DNA from 2 places in the Alloalcanivorax sp. C16-1 genome. Region 1 is predicted to be linked to the other one. Evidence: predicted binding sites of a transcription regulator. Region 1 holds the regulator's gene; the other holds the start of a gene.

Region 1 (7,770 bases):
GCAGGTCGGCCAGGTCGTCGGTGTCCAGATCCTCGATCAGCGGGACCAGTTCTTCCGGCGGCAGGTCGCGCAGCAGTTCCACGCGCACCTCCTCGCCCAGGTACTGCAGCACCTCGGTTTCCTGCTCCTGGCTGAGCAGGCGCCAGAGAATTTCCCGTTCCCGGGGCGGGGAGGATTCCAGCAGGTGGGCGGTCTCGGCGCCGGGCAGGCTGTTGAGCAACTGGCGCACCTGGGAAAAGGTGCCCCCGGCCAGGGCCCGGTTAACGGCGTTGAGATTGCGCTTGTGCTGACTTTGTTCGGACATGACCCCTCCTCGCTGTGCGCCAGTTTAACCCAGCGCCGGCCAGGGAAGGATCAAAGGGTGAAAAAGCGGCCGCTACTCGCCTTCGTCGAACTTGCGTTCGAACAGGTCGGCCAGTTCGTCCATGGCGGGCACTTCGTCCTCGCCGTCCACCCGCACCGTCAGGGTGGTGCCCTTGGCGGCGCCCAGCATCAGCAGGCCCATGATGCTTTTGGCGTCGATCTGGCGCTCGCCGTGCAGCACCTGGATGGTGCAGCTGTAGCGGCAGGATACGCTCACCACCTTGGCGGCGGCGCGGGCGTGCAGGCCGAGCTTGTTGGTGATCGTCAGGTTCCGCTCAATCATCCATCCAGCTCCCGGTGGCGCACGTGCAGGGGCACGCCCTTTTCGCGCAGCCGTTGGGCCAGCTGTTCGGTGATGTAGACCGAGCGGTGGCGGCCACCGGTGCAGCCCACCGCCACGGTCACGTAGCTGCGATCGTTGGCGCCGTAGGCGGGCAGCCAGCGGTCCAGGAAGTGAAAGATGTCGTCGAGCATGGCGCCGCTTTCCGGGTGGCCGCGCAGAAACTCGGCCACCTTGTCGTCGCGGCCGGTGAGCGGGCGCAGGTCCCCCTGCCAGTGTGGGTTGGGCAGGGCGCGCACGTCGAACACCAGGTCGGCGTCGTGGGGCAGGCCGTTCTTGTAGCCGAACGACTGGATCAGCAGGGACAGCCGCACGTCCCGGCGCGCCACCCGCTGGCGGATCATATTGCGCAGGGTGTGCACGTCCAGGTTGCTGGTGTCGATCACCAGATCGGCGAGCTGGCGGATATCGGCCAGCAGTTTGGCTTCCAGCTCGATGGCGTCGGCCAGGGTGCGTTCGTCGCCGCTCAGGGGGTGCCGGCGACGGGTGGCGCTGAACCGCTTCAACAGCGTGGCCGGCTCCGCCTCGAGAAAGATGATCTCGGTGTCCAGCGGCTGCTGGCGCAGTTCCTCAATGATGCGATTGAACGCCAGCAACTGGCGGGGCAGGTTGCGGGCGTCCACGCCCACCGCCACGCGCTGCGGCGCGTGGTCCTCGTTCTGCAATTGCGCCGCGAGGGTGGGGAGCAGGCCCAGGGGCAGGTTGTCCACGCAATAATAGCCGTGGTCTTCCAGGGCCTGGAGGGCGGTGGTCTTGCCCGAGCCCGATCGTCCGCTGAGGATGGTCAGTTTCATAGCGATGGTCCGGCCGACCGGCTCAGGATGCCAGGCGAATTTCGGCCTCCGATTCCACCGCGGTCTGATACAGACGCTGATTGCCGTGGGCGTGGCGCAGGTCGCTGCGGTAGTCGTCGTCGTTGAACAGATTGGCCAGGTGGCTGAGGGTCTTGAGGTGCTGTTCCGGGTTCTGTTCCGGCACCAGCAGCACGAACACCAGGTCCACCGGACGCCCGTCCACCGCGTCGAAGTCCACCGGTTCGGACAGCTTCAGCAGCAGGCCGATGGCGGCGTCGCAGTGACCCAGCCGGCAGTGGGGGATGGCGATGCCCTCGCCGATGCCGGTGGAGCCCAGCTTTTCGCGGGCCACCAGGGCGTCGAAGACTTCCTGCTCGTTGAGGCCGCCACAGCTGGCCGCGGCCAGCTGGGCGATTTGGTCGAGCAACCGTTTTTTACTGGTGACCGCCACGTCGTCATAGGTGCGGTCTTCGGTGAGCAGTTCGCGTACTCGCATAATCGGGTTCTGGGCGACCTAGTGGCCGTGCTTGCGGCCCACGGTCTTTTCCTTGTGTTTGAGAATTTGCCGGTCCAGCTTGCTGGTCAGCGCATCAATGGCCGCGTACATGTCGTCCGCCTGGGCGGTGGCGAACAGGTCCGCTCCGGATATATGAATGGTGGATTCCGCCTTATGGCTCTTGGGCTCCGGGGAAAGGATCACCTGAACGCTGGTGATCTGGTCGGAGTGGCGCTCCAGTTTGGCGAACTTCTCGTCCACGTAGTCACGCAGGGCGTCGGTGATGTCCAGATGGTGGCCACTGAGGTTGATCTGCATAGCTGGCTCCTTCTCTCTTGTCGAAGAGATATCCGTTCCGGTCCGGCCTAGACCAGCCGCTTGCGCGCGCTGGAGGACGGGATTCGCATCGCCTCGCGGTACTTGGCGACGGTGCGGCGCGCCACCTTGATGCCCTGGTCGTTGAGCAGGCTTGCCAGCTTGTTGTCGCTGAGCGGCTTGCGAGGGTTCTCGGCGGCGACCAGCTTCTTAATGATGGCACGAATGGCGGTGGAGGAACACTCACCGCCGCCGTCCGTGTCCACATGGCTGGAGAAGAAGTACTTGAGCTCGAACACGCCCCGGGGCGTGAGCATGAATTTCTGGTTGGTGACCCGGCTGATGGTGGATTCGTGCATCTCCACCGCCTCGGCGATGTCGGCCAGCACCAGCGGTTTCATGGCTTCCTCGCCGTAGTTGAAGAAGTCCTGCTGCACCTCGACGATGCGGCTGGCGACCTTGAGCAGGGTGTCGTTGCGACTTTGCAGGCTTTTCAGGAACCACTTGGCTTCCTGCATGCAGTTGCGCAGGTACTGACCGTCGTCGCCGCCCACCTGCCGCGCCATCTGCGCGTACTGGGCCTGCAGATTGACCTTGGGCAGCACCTCTTCGTTGAGCTCCACCCGCCAGCCGCCCCGGTGGGCGCGCACCACCACGTCGGGCACCGCGTAGTCGGCGGTGTCGCCGCCGATCTGCTGGCCCGGTGCCGGGTCCAGGGTGCGCAGCAGACCCAGTGCCGCCACCAGGTCCGCCTCACTCACCGCCAGGGCGCGACGCAGGCCGGCGTAGTCGTGTTTTTCCAACAGCTCCTGGTGGACCAGCAGGGCGCGGGCGGTGTCCAGATGAGGGGTGTCGGCGGCCAGCTGGGCCAATTGCACGCCCAGGCATTCGGCCAGGTCGCGGCTGGCCACGCCCACCGGGTCGAACTGCTGCAGGCGGTGCAGCACCGCCACCACCTCGTCGTCTTCCAACGGGTCGTCCGGGTCGGCGATCTGGGTCTCGGCGGTGCCCACCAGATCCTCGAGGGAAACCGTGACATAGCCGCGCTCGTCCAGGGCTTCCAGGATGATCTGGGCGATCACCCGGTCGCGGTCGCTCATCGGGGTCAGGTTGAGCTGCCACTCCAGGTGGTCGAGCAGGGTGTCCGGGTTGGCGTGGCGCTGTTGCCAGGCGTCCGCGTCGTCGCCTTCACCGGCGCCGGCGCTGCTCTGGCCCACATAGAGGTCGTCCCACTCGCTGTCGGTTTCCACGCTGCCCTCGACCAGGTCGTCCAGGGCGTCGTCGCGCTCCAGCTCCATCTCGCCGTCGCCGTCCGGGTCGTCCGCGGAAAAGTCCTCGGCGCCGTCTTCCAGCTCCAGCAGGGGGTTGTTCTCCACCGCCTGCTGGATCTCCATGCGCAGGTCCAGCGTCGACAGCTGCAGCAGGCGGATTGCCTGCTGCAGCTGGGGCGTCATGGTCAGCTGCTGGCCGATTTGCAGTTGTAGAGTGGGTTTCATGCTACTGGGTCGCTCGTTCCCGAAGTCGGGCAGCATAGCAGCATTAATTTGCTTTAAGCAATAATCATGCCAAGTGTTGCTTTTCCCGGGGCGAGGGTGTAGGGCGGGGCCGGCGCGGGTGGCCGGTTCCGGTTATAGCCGGAAGTCCGCCCCCAGGTAGACGTCGCGAACCTGCTGGTTGCCGAGAATGGTGGTGGCGTCGCCGTCGGCGATGATGTGACCGGTACTGACAATATAGGCCGTGTCGCAGATGTCCAGGGTTTCGCGCACGTTATGGTCGGTGATCAGCACGCCGATGCCCCGTTCCTTCAGGTGGCGGATGATGCCCTTGATGTCGTTCACCGAGATCGGATCGACGCCGGCGAAGGGCTCGTCCAGCAGGATGAAATCCGGGTTGGTGGCCAGCCCGCGGGCGATTTCCGCCCGCCGGCGTTCGCCGCCGGACAGGCTCATGCCCATGGAGTCGCGAATGTGGTCGATGTGGAACTCGCTGAGCAGGCTTTCCAGTTGCTCCTCGCGCTGCGCCTTGGTCATTTCCTTGCGCGTTTCCAGGATCGCCATGATGTTCTGCTCCACGGTGAGCCGGCGGAAAATACTGGCTTCCTGGGGCAGATAGCCGATGCCCCGGCGGGCGCGGCCGTGCATCGGCAGGTGGGTGATGTCGTCGCCGTTGATTTCGATGCGGCCGGCATCGGCGGCCACCAGACCCACGATCATATAGAAGCAGGTGGTCTTGCCGGCGCCGTTGGGGCCCAGCAGGCCGACGATCTGGCCGGCTTCCACTTCCAGGGACACGTCCTCGATGACGCGGGTGCTTTTGTAGCTTTTGGCCAGGTTATGGGCGCTCAGATGTGCCATTCAGGGGGTCTCCGTGTTGCCGTCTTGAGCGCCGTTTTCGCCGGCCGGCTCGGTGTTCTTGGCCGGGATCACCAGCCGCACGCGCTTGTCGCCTTCACCGCTGGCGTCCACCCGCCGTGAATCCAGGTTGTACTGCACCCGGGCGCCCTCGAAGGTGTTGCCCTGGTGGTCCACATGGGCGTCGCCGGTAAGCACCAGCCGCCGGGCGCGCAGGTCGTAGACCAGGTTCCTGGCCCGCGCCTGCAGGTCCTCGCCCTCGCGCATGCGCACCGGATTGCCGGTGGCCTCCACGCGTACCAGTTGGTTGTTCTCCGTGAACAGCCGGATCACGTCGGCGTTCAGGCGCCGGTTGCCCTGGATCAGTTCCGCGTCGCCGCGGTACACGCCGGTGCCGGCGCTTTGCTCGAAGGTGGCGCTGTCGGCGCTCACCTCCACGGGCTGGCCGCCGGGAGGCTGGGCGGCGCCGGCCAGGCCGGCGAACAGCAGCCCGAACAGGCCGAGCCCTTTAATTGCTGCCCGTGAATTCACTTACCACTCCTTTTTCGAGGGTCATTTCGCCGCTGGTCAGGTCCGACCGCATGCTGCCGGCGCGGGTGTTGCCGTCGCGATGCTCCAGGGTCAGCGCGCCCGGCGAGCGGACCTGGCTGGCATCGTTCAGATACTCCAGTTCGTCGGTGCTGAGCGTGACGCCGTTGGTCTCGCTGCGTGCCTTGACCTGATCCAGAAACACGATCAGGTCGCCGTTGTCGCGCACTTCACCACGGCGGGAACGGATGGTCCAGATGCCGTTGTCGTTTTCCATGCGCAGATCCGGCTCGGTGAGCGTGGTCAGCGCCTCCCGTTGAAACTGCTCCAGGTGATCGGCCTTGAGCTCGTAGCTGACCTTGCCGGTGTCCCGGTCATAGGCCTTGGCGGTAATGGTGTCGGCAATGATCAGCGGGGCGCTGAGAAAGGCCTCGCGATCGTCCTCCAGGGGGTTGTCCCACTCGTGCAGGGTCATCAGCACGATCAGGCCGAGCAGCAGAATGCCGGAGGCGCTGAGCAGGCCCTGGCGTCTCACGGCGCCTCCCGCAATGCCAGCAGGGCATCGCAGATTTCACGGACCGCGCCGTCGCCGCCACGGGCCCGGGTAATGTGATCGGCGGCCTGCCGCGCGCAGGCATGGGCGTTGGCGGGGGCGAAGGCGATCTGGGCCCACTGCAGGGCCCCCACGTCCGGTTCATCGTCGCCGGCATAGCCGGTTTCCCGGGCACCGATACCCAGGCGCCCGGCCAGGTCGGCGAGGGCGACGGCCTTGTCCTCGCGGCCCTGAATGACGTGCTCGATGCCCAGTTCCCGGGCACGGCGCGCCACCATGGGCGTGTCCCGGCCGGTGATGATGGCCAGGGTGACGCCGCTGGCGGCCAGCTTCTTGAGGCCGTGGCCGTCGTGCACGTGAAACACCTTGAGGGTTTCGCCGTCCGGCCCGTAGTGCAGGCGGCCGTCGGTCATCACGCCGTCCACGTCGAACGCCATCAGGCGCAGGGCGCGGGCATCGGCGGTGGAAATCGAAAAAGCCATTACATCACTCCGGCGCGCAGCAGGTCCTGGGTGTTGAGCGCGCCGATCGGTCGACGCTGGTCATCACAGACGATCAGGCCGTTGATCTTGCGCGTTTCCATGATCTGCAGCGCCTCGGCGGCGAGCAGCCCCGGGGCCATGGTCACCGGGTGGCTGGACATCACCTCGGCGATGCCGGCCTGGCGGATATCCAGGCCCTTCTCCAGGGTGCGGCGCAGGTCGCCGTCGGTGAACAGACCGATCAGGCGGTCGTCCTCGTCCACCACCGTGGTCATCCCCAGGCCCTTGCGGGTCATTTCCAGCAACGCCTCGGACAGACTGGCGTCGCGGGGTACCCGCGGCAGGCGCTCCCCGGTGTGCATGATGTCATCCACCTTCAACAGCAGGCGCCGGCCCAGGCTGCCGCCCGGGTGGCTGAGGGCGAAATCCTCGGGGGTGAAGCCGCGCGCCTCCAGCAGGGCGATGGCCAGGGCGTCGCCCATGGCCAGAGTGGCGGTGGTGGAGGAGGTGGGCGCCAGATTGTGCGGGCAGGCCTCCTCCTCCACGGCCACGTCCAGGTGCACGTCGGACAGCCGCGCCAGGGACGACTCGGGGCGGCCGGTCATGCTGATCAGGCCGGCGCCCTTGCGCTTGATCACTGGCAGGATGGTGAGAATCTCGCCGGTTTCGCCGGAGTTGGACAGCGCCAGCACCACGTCGGCGCCGGTGATCATGCCCAGGTCGCCGTGGGAGGCCTCGCCCGGGTGCACGAAAAACGACGGGGTGCCGGTGCTGGCCAGGGTGGCGGCCACCTTGCTGCCGATATGGCCGCTTTTGCCCATGCCGGTGACGATCACGCGGCCGGGGCATTCGAGAATGCGCTCGCAGGCGCGCACGAAATCGTCGCTGACCCGCAGGCTCAGCGCGGCCACGGCGCGGGCTTCTTCGTCGAGAACGCGGCGGGCGATGGCGATGTGGTCGTTGCTCATGGTCTCTCGTGTCTCCTCGCTGGCGGCGATTATACACTGGCGCGCCCGCCCTGAGACCCCGCGCGGGCCACTGGCGTTCCCGGTGTCCCGCTCTTCACGGAACCCCGGTGCCCTCCCGTGTTCCAATAACAAACGCCTGGACACCCCGGTGGGAAAGCCGTACAACCGGGCATCAAGCAATTACAGGGAGTGAAGTATGACCTTAAAACAACCTTTCGCGGCGGTAATGGCGCTGGTTCTGATGGCCATGGCGGGCCTGGCCCAGGCCGCTCAGGATCCGCGCGAGCTGGTTCAGGACACCCTGGACCGCATGACCACCCTGATCGACCAGAACCGCGACCGGCTCAATAAGGAACCGGAGTACGCGCGCCAGCTGGTGCGCGAGGAACTGGTGCCGCTGGTGGACTTCAAGCGCATCACCCGCATGGTGATGGGTGATTACTTCGACGAGGCCAGCCGGGATCAGAAGTACCGTTTCCTGGACGTGTTCAAGAACAGCCTGATCAATACCTATGCCTCCGGCGTGACCCTGTACCAGGGTCAGAAGATCGAGGTGCTGCCGATGCGCGAGGAAGACCGC
Region 2 (7,770 bases), on a different contig from region 1:
ACGCGAGCCCAGCCGGGCGCCGCACCGGGGGCAGTACCAGTGGCCCCGGGGGGCCGCCGGAGGCGCCAGACGCAGGGCGCAGTCGTGGCATATCAGCGCCGGCGCGGCGCGGGAAGGCGAAAGTGAATCGGACATCCAGGCACTCTAGCCAGCCGCGCCCCGCCGCTCCATGCACGGAACGTAACCAGGCGGTAAAAGAGCGCAAAAAAATCGTCAGGAACGATTTTTGGCGTCGCGCTAGCGACGGCCCGAAGGGTGACCGCCAGGGATGGTGGTCACAAAAACAAGTCAAAAAAAGGGCGCCCGAAGGCGCCCAGCAACGTTCCAAGGAAGGAAACAGAATCAGCTTTTCACGAATTCCGGGTAGGCTTCCATCCCGCAGTCGATCAGGTCCATGCCTTCGTACTCTTCCTCTTCGCTGACACGGATACCGACCACCGCCTTGAGCACACCCCAGACGATCAGGCTGGCCACGAACACCCACACGAAGATGGTGATGGCGCCGACGATCTGACCGAGGAAGGTGGAACCGTCGTTGGTGAAGGGCACCAGCAGCAGACCCAGCAGACCGACCACACCGTGCACGGAGATGGCGCCGACCGGATCGTCGATCTTCAGTTTGTCCAGGGCGATGATGCTGAACACCACCAGCACGCCACCCATGGCACCGAACAGCGTGGCGGTCAGGGCGGTGGGCGTGGACGGCTCGGCGGTGATGGTCACCAGACCGGCCAGGGCGCCGTTGAGCAGCATGGTCAGGTCGGCCTTGCCGAACAGGAAGCGACCGACGATCAGCGCGGCCACGGCACCACCGGCGGCGGCGGCGTTGGTGTTCAGGAACACCATGGCCACGGAGTGCGCGTTGGCGGCGTCGCCCAGTTTCAGCACGGAACCGCCGTTGAAGCCGAACCAGCCCATCCACAGGATGAAGGTACCCAGGGTGGCCAGCGGCAGGTTGGCGCCGGGGATCGCGTGGATCTGACCGTTGGGGCCGTATTTGCCTTTACGCGGGCCGAGCAGCAGCACACCGGCCAGGGCGGCGGACGCACCGGCCATGTGCACGATGCCGGAGCCGGCGAAGTCGGAGAAGCCCAGGTCGCCCAGGTTGTACATGCCGAACACGTCGGCACCGTTCCAGGTCCAGGAGCCTTCCATCGGGTAGATGAAACCGGTCATCACCACGGCGAAGGCCAGGAACGCCCACAGCTTCATGCGCTCGGCCACGGCACCGGAGACGATGGACATGGCGGTGGCCACGAACACCACCTGGAAGAAGAAGTCGGACGCGGCGGAGTACACGGAGTCGCCGTCAAAGCCGTTGGAGGCGGAGTCCGCCAGCACACCGGCCAGATCGAAGGACTCGATGCCGTTCAGGAAGATGCCGCCGTCGTACATGATGGCGTAGCCGCACACCAGATACATGATGCAGGCGATGGCATACAGCGCCACGTTCTTGGTAAGAATTTCCGTGGTGTTCTTGGCACGCACCAGACCTGCCTCAAGCATGGCGAAGCCGGCGGCCATCCACATTACCAGCGCGCCACACACCAGGAAGTAAAAGGTGTCGATGGCGTACTGAAGCTCGAAAATTTGATTTTCCACGTTGCAACCCTCCGAGAATTTGGAAGCGTGATCAGGACCTTGGCATGGGTCGTTTTACACGTTGCTTGACTTAGATCGCGTCCTCGCCGGTCTCGCCGGTGCGGATACGAATGGCCTGTTCCAGGGTGGTGACGAAAATTTTGCCGTCGCCAATCTTCCCGGTGTTGGCCGCCTTGGTGATGGCTTCGATCACCTGATCCAGGCTGGCTTCCGCGATGGCCACTTCAATCTTTACCTTGGGCAGGAAATCGACCACGTATTCCGCACCGCGGTAGAGCTCGGTGTGCCCTTTCTGACGCCCGAAGCCCTTCACCTCGGTGACGGTGATGCCCTGGACGCCGATCTCGGACAGTGCTTCACGCACGTCGTCCAATTTGAACGGCTTGATGATGGCTGTAACCAGTTTCATTTCTATCTCCTTCAAACGCTTATGCTGCGTCCGTTGACGCGTCCGCCGGGTTTCAGGCCCCGCTTTGGTTCCCGATCCGTCCACATGATCGAACGCTCTAGCCCGTTTTCTGCACGACCCATGCCAGTTTTAAAAAGTCACGCATTTTCAGAGGGTTGGAACCTGGATCCTGGCATCCTGCCGGGTCGGTAGCGGCTTTATGGTGCACCGCTTTGGAGCACACCCCAAAACGGTGCATGCCGATGCGGTGCTCCGCATCCCGGCCGCCATGCTACCATCGGACTCCTTTTCGCCCGACCCGCAAATAGTGGAGCTTCCGGCCATGCAAAGCCAAGCCTTTATCGACCGCCTGATGGCCGACATCAGCCGCCATCTGCCCGCCGACCTGGGCCGTCTGCGTCAGGACGTGGAGCACAGCGTGCGCGCGGTGCTGGGGGAGACCGTGACCCGCCTGGATCTGGTCAGCCGGGAGGAATTCGAGGTGCAGCGGCAGGTGCTGGAGCGCACCCGCGCCCGTCTGGAAGCGCTGGAGAAGCAGGTGGCGGCGCTGGAAAGCGCCGCCGACCCGTCTTGATCCAAGAAGGCATCAGGAAAGCAATCAGAACGACCAACCGAAGCGGGCCTGACCACCGTGGTCAGCCCGGCCATCGCCGGTCTCGCCCAGGTAACCCAGGGTCAGGGTGGCGCGCGGTGCCAGCAGCCAGCTGAAGCCGACCTCCATCACCAGGGTATCGCGGGCCAGCGGCGCCCCTTCCACCGTGAACGACTCGCCACCGGCAAAGCGCATTGACGCTTCCGGGGTGGTGTCGCCCAAGGCGTGCCGCCAGCCCAGGCTGCCGTACAGACGGGTGGTGGGCTCGCCGGCCAGGGTGGTGAACAGCCGCGTCCCCAGCGTGCTGAAGGTGGTGTCCAGGGTTTCCCGGGCCCCGTGCAGAGCGGCGTCGCCGCCCTTCTCGTCGCCACCGTGCAGCACCGTGCGCACCTGCGCCAGCCGCACGAACGGCTCCACGCCACGGGTGGCCCCGAAACGGTGCGCCGCCTCCACGAACGTCTGCCAGGTGTCCGCGTCCCGGTCGCCGGTCAGGGATTCATCAAGGCCCCCGAGTACCGCCCGGCGCCGGGTATCGATGCGGTGGTGGCTGTAGAACAGACCGCCGCGCAGGGCACCGGGCCCGTGGCGGTACTCGCCGAACAGGCCGGCGTGGACGCTGTCGATGTCGGCGCTGCCGCGCCGGTCCGCCAGGTTCAGGTCGGTACGCCCGGCGCCGAGCAGAACGCCGGCACGGCCGCCGCCGGTGAACACCCGATCCACGCCCAGCAGGGCGCCCTGGGTGTCACGGTCACGATCCGCGGTGCCGGGTTCGCCGTCGGTCTGACCCACGTTGCCGTAGGCGCGCAGCCAGGCGGTGATGCCCTGGCCCCGGGCCAGGGTGGTGCCGGCGGCCAGCCGGTCGTCGTCGCCGAAGCGCTCCAGGGCCGTGTCCCGCAGCAGCCGGCTGTCTTCCAGCAGCGCCCCGGCGGCACTGGCGTGCACCTCACCGCTGAGGCTGTCGTAGGCAGCGGCCAGCGCCGCCGGCGAGCCGGTCTGCAGCGCCACCGTATCGTGCAGGGCGTTGCCGGCACCCAGGCTCTGCACGCCGCCGGCCACCGCCCGCTGGTTGTCGGTGGTGGCGACGGCGGCGAAGTCCAGGTCGTTGCGGCGCAGTTCCAGGTCCACGTTATTGGCGTCATAGAGCAGCGCCGCGTCCAGGAACAGAAAATCCGAGGCCACCTGGTCGAAGCGGTCCACCAGACCGTCGTCGGCGGTGAGAATGCGGTAGCGGCTGATCGGCCGGTATTCACCGGCGTCGCCGATGTGCACCACGGAGCCGGCCAGGGTCGCCTGGCCGGTGACGTGCAGATGATCGGCGGCGCTGCCGGCCGGGTCCACCTCCACCTCGAACGCGGCACCGTCCAGCAGGGTCAGATCCCCGTCCACGGTCAGGGCGCCAATGGAATTGCCCGGTGCCAGGGTGCCGCCGGCGCGCACTTCGGTGCTGCCCACCCGGCCATTGCCCTGCAGGCGCCCGCCGCTGAACACGGTCAGTTCGCCACCGAGCGCGCCGTCCACCGCCAGCACGCCATCGCGTACTTCATGCAGGCCGGCGTAGGCGCTGGCATCGCCGAGCAGGGCCAGGCGGCCGCTGCCCACTTTCTCCAGGGCACCGGCGCCGGCGCTGATATCGCCCTGGAAGACGGTATCGCCGTCACCGTCCACGGTGAGCAGGTAATCGCCCAGGTCCAGGTCCCCGGTAAAGGTGGCGGTGCCCGCCCCGGCCCGCAGCGTGGTGTCGGCGAGCTGGCGCAGGGCGTTGCCCAGGGTCACGGTGCCCCGGGTGGCCAGGGTGCCACCGTCCAGTTCCAGGGTGCCGCTGCCCAGGGCCTGGTCGGCGGCCAGCGTCAGGGTGCCGCCGGTGAGCCGGGCGATGCCGCTGAAGCCGCCGGACTGGCCATTGAGAACGGTGTCGCCGGCCCGGTGTTCGATCAGCCCGTTGCCGTTGAACACCGGCAGGAACTCATAGCCCTGGTCGGTGTGGTTGAACACCAGGCCGCCGTCGCCGCCGGAGAAACGCACTTCCTGAACGTCCAGAAACCCCGCGCCGGTGGCGGTGGTCTCGCCACCCAGGTAGAGGCGCCCGCGGGCGTCCGGATCGCCGCCGATAATCACCAGCGACGGCGTCTGCCCCGCCGGGGCGATACGTACGGTGGCGCCGTTGGCCACGGTGGCCAGGCCCTCGCCCTGGTAGCCCACGAACAGATAGCCCTGGCCGGACCAGAGGGTGTCGGCGCCGGTCATATGAAGCTCGCCACGGGCGGTGCTTTCCCAGCCGAGCAGGCCCTGGGCGGTGTCCACCCGGGCGCCATTGCTCATGGTGATCACGCCCTCGCCGGCCTGGCCCACGGCGGCATAGAAGGCATTGCTCAGGCGGCCGCCGTCCAGGTGCACGGTGCCTTTCCCGGGGGCGTAGCGGCCCAGCACCAGATAACTGTCGGAGTGAACGTCGGCATCCTGGATGGTCAGGTCCGCCTGGCCGCGCAGGCCCACGGTCAGGGTGGCGGCCACGTCCCAATCGGTGTCCGCGCCTTCCACCCGCATCACCGCCTCGCCGCCTTCTTCCTGGCCCAGGGTGGAGCCGTTGGACGAGATGGTGGCGCCGTCGGCGAACAGCACATCGGCGGAGCCGAAGGTGCCGAATACCATGCCGTCGTCACTGGTGAACCGGGTTTGCGGCCCGGTCACCGTGAGAGTGCCCGCCGAATCCTCGAAGTTGCCGAGAATGGTAAAGCCGGCGTTGACCTCGGCGCCGCCGGCCACGGTCAGTTCGCCGGCGCCGTCAAAGCCGACGAACAGATGGCCGCCGGTGTCCCAGGGATCCGGTCGGTCGCCGGGCAGTTCGACCACCGCGCCGTTGTCGATCATGTAGTCCGCCGGAACCGCCAGCGCCGGGCCGGCCAGTGCCAGCCCGGCCATCAGCGTCAGAGCGCCCGCCCCCGGCCCGCGAGTATGGAATGGTTTCACCGCCTTCCCCTTATAACGCACAACAAAAGCGCACCGACTCTGGCATCGGTTTTGCGATCAATTTCACATCATTTTTGTGCATTATTACCGGGGAATCACTCCGGCGCTATCAGGCCATACTCGTAGTGGGCGGCGTGACGATGTCGAAGCCCGGGGCGAACTCGTCGAGCAGGCCGAACAGGCGCTCCAGAGCGCCGGCGTCGCCCTGCACCTGAATGGTGCCTTCCTCCAGGGCCGCTTCCAGGGTCAGGCGGCCCATGGCCACCCGGTCCAGATCGGTCTTGTTCATGGTCGCCGACACCCGGGGGCACGGGTGGTGGCGGCCGGCCAGGTGGGTGAGCACGCCGTTGCGCAGGGTCAACGCGAAGCGTTGCTGCTCCGGCGCGTCCAGGTCCGGGAAGGTCCAGTTCAGCGCCAGTTCCTCGCCCGCCGCGCGCTCGCCGTTCAGCCGTACCGCCAGGAACGAGAAAAACAGATCCGGCGTCATCGAGCGCACCAGATCCGGGGCCTGGCCGCCGCCCACCCGACGCACGCCCAGGCGCAGCTCCTGGGCACCGGTGAGGTAGGCGTTGCGCCAGGTGGTGTTTTCGCACTGATAACCGAGCTGTTCCAGGGCGTCGGCCTGCAGCTCACGGGCCGCCCGGTTGGCCGGTTCGGCGAACACCACCTTGTTGACCACCTCGGCCACCCAGCGGTACTCGCCGCGCTCGAACTCCGCCCGCGCTTTTTCCAGCACCGCCTCGGCGCCGCCCATCCAGTCCACCGTGCGGCGGGCGCTGTCCACCGGCGGCAGCGGGTTCAGGTGGGCCGGGTTGGCGTCGTAGAAGCCCATGAAGCGCTGGTAGACGGCGCGCACGTTATGGCTCACCGACCCGTAGTAGTCGCGGGCGTACCAGCGGCTGGCCAGGGGCTCCGGCAGGCGCTTGAGACGGTCGGCGATGTCCAGCGGGGTCAGGCCGTGGTTGAGCAGGCGCAGGGTTTCGTCGTTGAGGAAGGCGTACATATCGCGCTGGTCGGCCAGGAACTCGCGGATGTTGTCGCCGCCCCAGGTGGGCCAGTGGTGCTGGGCGAACAGCACATCGCTGCGGTCGCCATAGCGGTCCAGGGTTTCGCCCAGGTAGTAGGACCAGATGCGCGGATCGCGTACCAGGGCACCGCGAATGGTCAGCACGTTGTGCATGCACTGGCAGGCGTTCTCGGCCACGCACAGGGCGCGCAGGGTCGGGAAATACAGGTTCATTTCCGCCGGCGCCTCGGTGCCCGGGGTGAGCTGGAACTCGATCTCCAGGCCGTCGATCACATGAGTCTCGAACGGCTCGACGATGGAATCCGTGGGCGGGATCAGGGTCACGGTGCCCCGCGAGGTGCCCTTGCCCAGGCCGGCGTCCACCTGGCCCCGTGGGCCACGCGGCAGCAGGCCGCCGTACATGTACTGGGCGCGGCGCTGCATGGCCGGGCCGGCGAACACGTTTTCGCTGACGGTTTCTTCCATGAACCCTTCCGGCGCGTAGATGCGCACCCGGCCGGCGCGCACGTCCTCCTCGCTGGCCACGCCCTTGACGCCGCCGAAGTGGTCCACATGGCTGTGGGTGTAGATCACCGCCACCACCGGCTTGTGCGGCCGGTGCCGGTAGTAGGTCTCCAGGGCGGCGGCGGCCACCTCGGCGCTGACCAGGGGGTCCATGATGATCAGACCGGTATCGCCCTCGATCACGTTCATATTGGACAGGTCGAAGCCGCGGATCTGATAGATCCGCTCGCACACCTTGAACAGGCCCGCGTGGTTGTTGAGCCGGGCCAGCCGCCACAGGCTCGGGTGCACGGTGTCCGGCGCCACCTCGGTGTCCTGGAAATCGTAGGCCCGGAAGTCCCAGACCGCGCGGCCGTCCCGGTCGCGGCGAATCACATCGGCATGGAAGCCGTCGATAAAGCCGCGGGCGGCGTTGTCGTAATCGCGGCGGTCGTGGAACGGCAGGCTGTCGCAACAGCCCCGGTTGTGCGCCACGGTGGCGGGCTGGGCGGGTTTGGCGTGCTCTTGCATGGCGGGCTCCGTCGTCAGGATCAAACACCGGCCCGTTGTACGCCGCTGGCCGCCATGCTTCCAATGCATTAAATTCAGCTTTTCCATGCAATCGGTGCAATTATGAATCTGCGTCGCCTGGAGCACCTGGTCGCGCTCGCCGAGGAGGGCGCCTTCGCC

What was found. The regulator sigma-54, encoded in region 1, starts transcription at its own class of promoters, with help from an activator protein. The targets are predictions, from matches to a motif close to TGGCACNNNNNTTGCTNT.
Region 2: glnK (P-II family nitrogen regulator) is a predicted target of sigma-54. The motif match lies at 2,120-2,137, and genes of this name have one in related genera.

The regions. Positions count from the first base shown of each region.
Region 1 is NZ_JBKFTK010000002.1:128,316-136,085, forward strand. It holds gene mgtE (magnesium transporter) at 1-304, opposite strand, end outside; gene ACLD0W_RS07745 (HPr family phosphocarrier protein) at 377-646, opposite strand; gene rapZ (RNase adapter RapZ) at 643-1,497, opposite strand; gene ptsN (PTS IIA-like nitrogen regulatory protein PtsN) at 1,520-1,993, opposite strand; gene hpf (ribosome hibernation-promoting factor, HPF/YfiA family) at 2,012-2,311, opposite strand; gene ACLD0W_RS07765 (RNA polymerase factor sigma-54) at 2,359-3,804, opposite strand; gene lptB (LPS export ABC transporter ATP-binding protein) at 3,937-4,662, opposite strand; gene lptA (lipopolysaccharide transport periplasmic protein LptA) at 4,663-5,190, opposite strand; gene lptC (LPS export ABC transporter periplasmic protein LptC) at 5,168-5,722, opposite strand; gene ACLD0W_RS07785 (KdsC family phosphatase) at 5,719-6,222, opposite strand; gene ACLD0W_RS07790 (KpsF/GutQ family sugar-phosphate isomerase) at 6,222-7,190, opposite strand; gene ACLD0W_RS07795 (phospholipid-binding protein MlaC) at 7,387-7,770, shown strand, end outside.
Region 2 is NZ_JBKFTK010000001.1:1,264,300-1,272,069, reverse strand. It holds gene ACLD0W_RS06055 (paraquat-inducible protein A) at 1-135, opposite strand, end outside; gene ACLD0W_RS06050 (ammonium transporter) at 343-1,602, opposite strand; gene glnK (P-II family nitrogen regulator) at 1,673-2,011, opposite strand; gene ACLD0W_RS06040 (accessory factor UbiK family protein) at 2,334-2,585, shown strand; gene ACLD0W_RS06035 (autotransporter domain-containing protein) at 2,610-5,570, opposite strand; gene ACLD0W_RS06030 (alkyl/aryl-sulfatase) at 5,680-7,611, opposite strand; gene ACLD0W_RS06025 (LysR family transcriptional regulator) at 7,714-7,770, shown strand, end outside.